One region of the Microbacterium sp. ZW T2_14 genome, then DNA from elsewhere that is predicted to be linked to it. Evidence: predicted binding sites of a transcription regulator. Region 1 holds the regulator's gene; the other holds the start of a gene.
What was found. Region 1 encodes LexA, which represses DNA repair genes until DNA is damaged. Its sites were predicted from a motif close to TCGAACANNTGTTCGA; they were not measured.
Positions count from the first base shown of each region.

Region 2: a site for LexA is predicted at 1,649-1,664, ahead of ACI3KY_RS05090 (DUF222 domain-containing protein). Genes of this name have one in related genera too.

Region 1 covers NZ_JBJDRK010000012.1:30,752-34,063, reverse strand. Annotated here, with positions in the region: gene ACI3KY_RS06320 (hypothetical protein) at 1-1,164, opposite strand, end outside; gene lexA (transcriptional repressor LexA) at 1,269-1,949, opposite strand; gene ACI3KY_RS06310 (LysM peptidoglycan-binding domain-containing protein) at 2,344-2,745, shown strand; gene ACI3KY_RS06305 (histidinol-phosphate transaminase) at 2,815-3,312, shown strand, end outside.
Region 2 covers NZ_JBJDRK010000009.1:65,073-68,384, forward strand. Annotated here, with positions in the region: gene ACI3KY_RS05075 (thermonuclease family protein) at 1-40, shown strand, start outside; gene ACI3KY_RS05080 (nuclear transport factor 2 family protein) at 104-487, opposite strand; gene ACI3KY_RS05085 (RNA polymerase subunit sigma-70) at 583-1,548, shown strand; gene ACI3KY_RS05090 (DUF222 domain-containing protein) at 1,695-3,083, shown strand.

The DNA of each region.
Region 1 (3,312 bases):
CGTGCCGAAACGCCCCGTGTCGACACCGCGCTTGAGCAGAGCGCCCCGCACGCCCGCGTTGACGGATGCGACGCCGCTGCGCGTGGCCCGCGCACCGCGCCAGCGGCCCGACATCCAGGCGATGACGGCGATCACGATGCCGAGCAGAGTGAGCACCACCGCCGTGTCGCGCATCGCAGTGGTCACCTGCTCGTACATGGCTGCGAGCGCACCGGCCGGAACACCGAGGCTCGGCGCGCTGAGCGCGAGGATCGACCCGCCGATGCCCAGGCCGATCGCCAGCACGCCGGCACCGAGTGCGATGCCGGCACCTGTGCCGAGGACGGCCGTGGATCGCCGCCGTGCGATGAGGATGCCGGCCAGGAACAGCACCAGCGCGATGATCGGCGTCCACCAGCCGGCGGCGACGGCGAGGTTGTAGACGGTGCCCACCACGGTCAGAGCGTCGCTCTGCGCGACCACGATCGTCTTGTCGATGACCGGGATGGACTCGGCGAACCCGATTCCGCGGTCGACGAGACGCTTCTTGACCTCTTCGATGATCGGCGCCAGCTGGATGCCGACCTCGCCGTTCGCTTCGATCACCACCGCCCCCGACGACGTGCCGCCGGCCGCTACGGCCTCGAGCGACCGGTGGCTCGCGCGCAGTGCCGTCTCCCAGACATCGGCGAAGGCATCGGATTCCACCAGTCGCGTGACCGTGGTGTCGACGAGGTTCTGCAGTCCCTGCGCAGCGGGCGCGCGAAGCAGGTCGAGTGCGGCAAGAGCGCGCGGCGGCAGGTCGAGCTGCTGGATGCCGTCGAACAGGTCGTTGGTGAGGGTCTCGAGGTTGAGGGAGTCCTCGATGGCCACGGTGACCTGGTCGGCGACCATCGCCTGCACCTGCGGGTCTTCCGCGAGAGGCGCGAATGTCTCGACGAACCGCGTCTCGTCGACGAGCTCGACGCGCGCCCATGAGGCCACGATGGAGACCGGCACCAGGATGGTCGCGATGACGATGCACAGCGCCGACAGGAACGCGCGCCACCGGCTGCCCTGGGGTTTGTCCGTGGGGGCGGGGGCGGGAGGCAGCGTCTCGGCGCGCAGGCGGGCGTTCTCGGCTTCGAGGGCGTCGAGACGCGCGCGGAGCGCTGCGCTCTCGTCCGCGGCGGTGAGGTCGGTCATTCCCCCCTTATAGCGCCTGCTGGGGACGCGCCGCCAGTCACCTCACGATTCGGCGGCGAACTCGGGATCGGCCGCCGCTGGCCCGAAGACCGCCGCGGGCCGGCTCACACCGCGCGCAGCACGGCCACGACCTTGCCGAGCACTGTCGCCTGGTCGCCCAGGATCGGCTCGAATGCCGAGTTGCGGGGGAGCAGCCACGTATGGCCGTCACGCTGACGGAACGTCTTGACCGTCGCCTCGCCGTCCAGCATGGCCGCGACGATCTCGCCGTTGTCGGCCGTCGCCTGCGAGCGCACGACAACCCAGTCGCCGTCGCAGATGGCGGCGTCGATCATCGACTCGCCCGAGACCTTGAGCATGAACAGATCGCCCTTGCCCACCAGCTGGCGGGGGAGCGGGAAGATCTCCTCGACCTGCTGCTCGGCGGTGATGGGAACGCCTGCGGCGATGCGGCCGACCAGCGGGACCAGCGCCGCGTCGCCGACGGAGGGCGCGGTGTCCGCGGGACTCTCGGTCGCCGTGCCCGGCAGATCGATCAGGACTTCCATCGCCCGCGTCTTGCCGGCGTCCCGCCGCAGATAGCCGCTCAGCTCCAGCTGGTTGAGCTGATGAGTGACGCTGGACAGCGACTTCAGGCCGACGGCATCGCCGATCTCTCGCATGCTGGGCGGATACCCGTGGCGTGCGATCGACCGCTGGATCACCTCGAGGATCGCCAACTGTTTGTCGCTCAGGCTCTTGCGCCGACGAGTCTGGGGCTTCTCGCGCCCGGCCGCGTCGCTCATCTTCCGGCTCCGTCCTGCGCTCGGCGAGGAGCGCTGTTTCTTCGAATGTCGGAGGCCCGTGGTGGGGTTCTCGTATCGAAACCGTATCCGGCTCGCGCGCTTCTGGGGAACAACCCGGCCGCGTGTCGCGTTCGAGAGATCGTCGCCCGGATCCGGTATTGACATCGTACAGTCTCGAAGATAGCTTCGGAAGAGAGGTTCGCATTCATCGCTCCCGGCCGAGCGATGAATGCGAATCTCTCCCCATCGGGAGGAGCCCAGCATGACCGCGATCCACTTCACGACGTCCGTCCCCTCGCCGGCACGCGCCGCGCGCCTGGCGGCACAGCGTGTGCAGGGCGCCGCACGGCGGGTTCCGGCGAACGCCACGGTCGAGGTGAATGGCACGGTCGAGCTGAATGGCGCGGTCAGGAATGGCAGCGTCGAGCCCCGCTTTGTCGGGGGCACCGCTCGGCCCACCCGCCTGCGCCTCACCGTGCGCGGCCGGCGGGTGCTCGCCGCGCTGGCCGCCCTCCCCGCGGTGATCGCTCTGAGCGCAGCGGTGATCGGCGGCGGGGCGGCACTCGCCACCCGTGACGCCGGCGCGCCGGCAGGTTCCTTCCACACGGTGACGGTGGCCGCGGGAGACTCGCTCTGGAGCATCGCCGAAGAGATCGCGCCCGACCGTGATCCCCGCGACGTCGTCGACGAGCTCGTGCGCCTGAACGCCCTCGACAGCGTCGTCGTTCGGGCCGGGCAGAACCTCGCGATCCCCACCGGGGCAGACCGGGGTGAGGCGCCCGACGACGGGCGCTGAGTCCCGCCTCTCGGTGGACGGAGTCTCGCGTCGTCACGCGGCGGAACCCTCCCCTCCTACGGGCCTAGCATGGGAGAGGTGAGTGCACGTCTCGAAGACCTCCCCTTGCGCGCCGACCTCCGCGGTCAGAAGCCATACGGCGCCCCGCAGGCTCCCCTTCCGGTGGCGCTGAACGTCAACGAGAACACCCATCCCGTTCCGGCAGAGGTCGCGGACGACATCCTCGACTCGATCGCGCGGGCGCTCAGCGACGTGAATCGGTATCCCGACCGCGAATTCACCGCGCTGCGCGAGGGCTTCGCCGACTACCTGGGTCACGGCCTCACGCGCGACGAGATCTGGGCGGCGAACGGCTCGAACGAGGTGCTCCAGCACATCCTGCAGGCCTTCGCAGGACCCGGACGCACGGCGTTCGGCTTCGCGCCCACCTACTCGATGTACCCGCTGCTCACCCGCGGCACCGGCGCCGAGTGGATCTCCGGCACCCGCGCCGAGGACTACTCCGTGACCGCCGACGATGCGGCCGCCCAGATCGCGGACGCATCGCCCGACGTGGTGTTCCTGTGC
Region 2 (3,312 bases), on a different contig from region 1:
CAACGGCGACGGTGAGGGCGACGGCCTGGCCTGCGAGTAGGTCTCGCTCCCGGTGGCCAGGTGTCCGCCGCGGGTCCGGTCGACGACTTGCGGACGGGAAAAATCACGGTGCCGCCGGAACGACATCGCGCCGGGCCAGGGCGAACGGCAACCGGTCGAAGACGATGCGGAGCTCGACGATCCTGCCCTGCTCCACCCGGTAGAGCTCCGCGCCCGGGGCGCTCGCAATCGTCGCGGTGGAGGTGTCGTACATAAGGAGCGCCTCGACGTCTGTTCCGTAGCACGCGAGCACCTGCGACCCTGTGAGCGAACCGGCGAACGGCCCCATGAAGGCGCGCAGGGCTTCGACGCCGCACATCGCGCCGGCGGGCGCATGGCACATCACGTCCTCGGCCACGCGAGACATAGCTGCCTCGAGGTCGCCGGCGGTCCAGGCGCGGTGGTAGTCGAGCGCCGTGTCGACGGCGGAGTGGCTGGTCTCGGTCATGAGACTTTCCTTTCGACGGGGACGCCACAGCCGGCGTCATGGATATAGACACCGCGCTGCACCGGATCGGAACGCACGGCGTCGATCCTGCCAAGATGGGCCGCGTGACTTCGGCGACGTTGATCGCCGCCCAGGCGGGCGACGGGGAAGCCTTCGCCGCCCTCGTCGAGCCGTATCGACGAGAGCTGCACCTGCACTGCTATCGCATCCTCGGGTCGCTGGACGACGCCGACGACGCGATGCAGGAGGTGCTGCTCGCCGCATGGAAAGGCCTGCCCGGCTTCGAGGGGCGCTCCTCGGTGCGAACGTGGCTGTACCGGATCGCCACCACGCGCTGCCTCAACACGGTTCGGGGCCATGCCCGTCGTCCGCGACTCGAGCCCGTCCCGCCCTTCGACCCGCCCACGCCGTCGAAGGCGTTCGACGTGCCGCACCTGCAGCCCTATCCTGACGCGCTGATCGACGAGCTCGATCCGTCCCACCGGGCAGCGGCTCGCGAGAGCATCGAGCTCGCGTTCGTGACCGCTCTTCAGCGCATGCCACCTCGCCAGACGGCTGCGCTCATCCTCTGCGATGTCCTGGATTTTCCCCTCCGCGAGGCGGCCGGCATCCTGACCACCAGCCCCACTGCCGCGAAGGGTCTGCTGCAGCGTGCGCGCGCGTCCGCGGCCCCGTTCGAATCGAGGGATGCCACGGCTGCGGACCGGGATGTCGCTCGGAGGTTCGCCGTGGCCTACGCCCAGGACGACGTGGACGGGGTCATCAGCCTGCTCACCGACGAGAGCTGGCTGGCGATGCCGCCGGCGACGGAATGCTACGTCGGGCGGGCGGCCATCGGTGCGTTCCTGCGCGCCAGTGCGGCGGGACGACCGGGCGGCCGATACGAACTCGTGGAAACCTCCGCGGCCGGACGGCCGGCCTTCGTCTGCTACCTGCAGAAACGAGCGCGAGGTCTGCTCGTGATCACGCCATCCGCCGATGGCACGGCGATCGCGTCGATCATGCGATTCCTGGACGACGGCTTGCATCGGCACTACGACCTGCCCGACGTCCTTGACTGATCGCGATCGGGCGGTTGGTCAAGGCACCACCATGGGCGACGGCATCCGTCATGCCGGCTCGAAGTCATCGGGTGCGGCCAGCGGAGTTCGCGACCGTTTCTCGTATTTATGTTCTATATTCGGGCCGGATCCGGTAAGCTCGACTTGTGAATGTTTCTTCGGATGTCGATCCCGATCTGGAGTGGCGCGCCGAACACTCCGACGACTGGCGCTTCGCACCAGATCCCCGGGACTTCGCCGAAACCGACCCTCAGATCGCTCTGGCAGCCCTCGCGGCGAGTGGCGAGGCTCACACGGTCGCAGTCGCCGAGCTCGAGGCGTTGACGGTGCGCACGCGCATGCTGATCGCCGATCAGTATCACGCCATCTCGATGGTGTTGACGGATGCCGCGGCCTGCCCCGACCCGTGGGTCGGGGCCGATCCCACCCTGGATCCCGCGTGGCGTGACCCCCAGGATCGTTCGATCTCAGCAGTCCGTGCCGAGCGCTCCGAGATCGCTGTGCGCTCCGCGGCGCTCGACCTCTCGATCCGGCTCGGTCTGTCGGAGCAGATGATCCGCAATCGCGCCGCCTATGCCGACACCCTTCGCGACCGTTGCCCCCGGCTGTGGGCGGCATTCCGCGCCGGAGGCGTATCCGAGCAGAACGCGGTCACCGCGGCACAGCAGGCGGCGACGCTCCCCGACCGCAGCCCCGACAGCTGGGCGCGGTTCGACGAGATGCTCGCCACCGCGGCGCAGACGCTCACGCCGGGCAAGTTCCGCCTCCGTGCCCGCGTGGTGCGTGAGCGTGTGCACCCCGAGCACATCGACGAGCGCCATCAGCGCGCAGCCGACGACCGCACCACCTGGCTGACCAACGATCCAGACGGCATGGCGACCTACACGATCTACGGTCGCGCCGCAGACCTCCACTCGGTCGATCGCCGCATCGACGCACACGCCCGGCACCTGCGCGCACAATCCGGCGAAGAGCGCACCCTCGCGCAGCTGCGCGCCGACGTCGCGGTCGAGCTCCTGATCAACGGCGAGACGGCCCTCACTGCCGGGACCGGCCCGCGCGGCCGCGCTTCGGTCGCGGTCACCGTCCCTGTCCTGACGCTCCTCGGCCAGAGCGACGAGCCCGCCACCCTCCACGGCTACGGTCCGATCGACACCGACACGGCCAGGCGATTCGCGGGCGAGGCGTCCAGCTGGGTCCGGATCCTCACCCACCCGATCACCGGGACCGTTCTCGACGTCGACCGCACCACCTACCGGGTTCCGAAAGCGCTGAGGCGGTGGCTCGGAGTGCGACAACCGGTGTGCATCGCACCCGGTTGCACGCGGCTCGCCCCGGAATGCGACATCGATCATCGGCTGGATTGGCAGTATGGCGGCACCACCTCCGACGCCAACAACGATCCGCTCTGCAGACCACACCACGTGATCAAGACCAAGAGCAGGATGAGGCTCTACCGCGACGAGAAGACCGGCGCCAAATGGTGGATGACCCCCACCGGACTCGAGGTCGCCGTCGAACCTGCGCCGTTCTGAGCTGTCACTCGAACCAGCCGTCGTCGACTCCGGTCCTTCCGCGCGGCCGTTCAGGGTCGTCGTCGAGCCGCCCCTTCTGAGCGGTCGTTCAGGGTCGTCGTCGAGCCGCCCCTTCGGAGAGGCCGTTCAGGGTCGTCGTCGAGCCCGCCGCTCTGAGCGGCCGTTCGGGTCGTCGTCGAACCTGCCCTTCCGAGCAGCCGTTCGAGATCGTCGTCGAACCCCGCCTTCT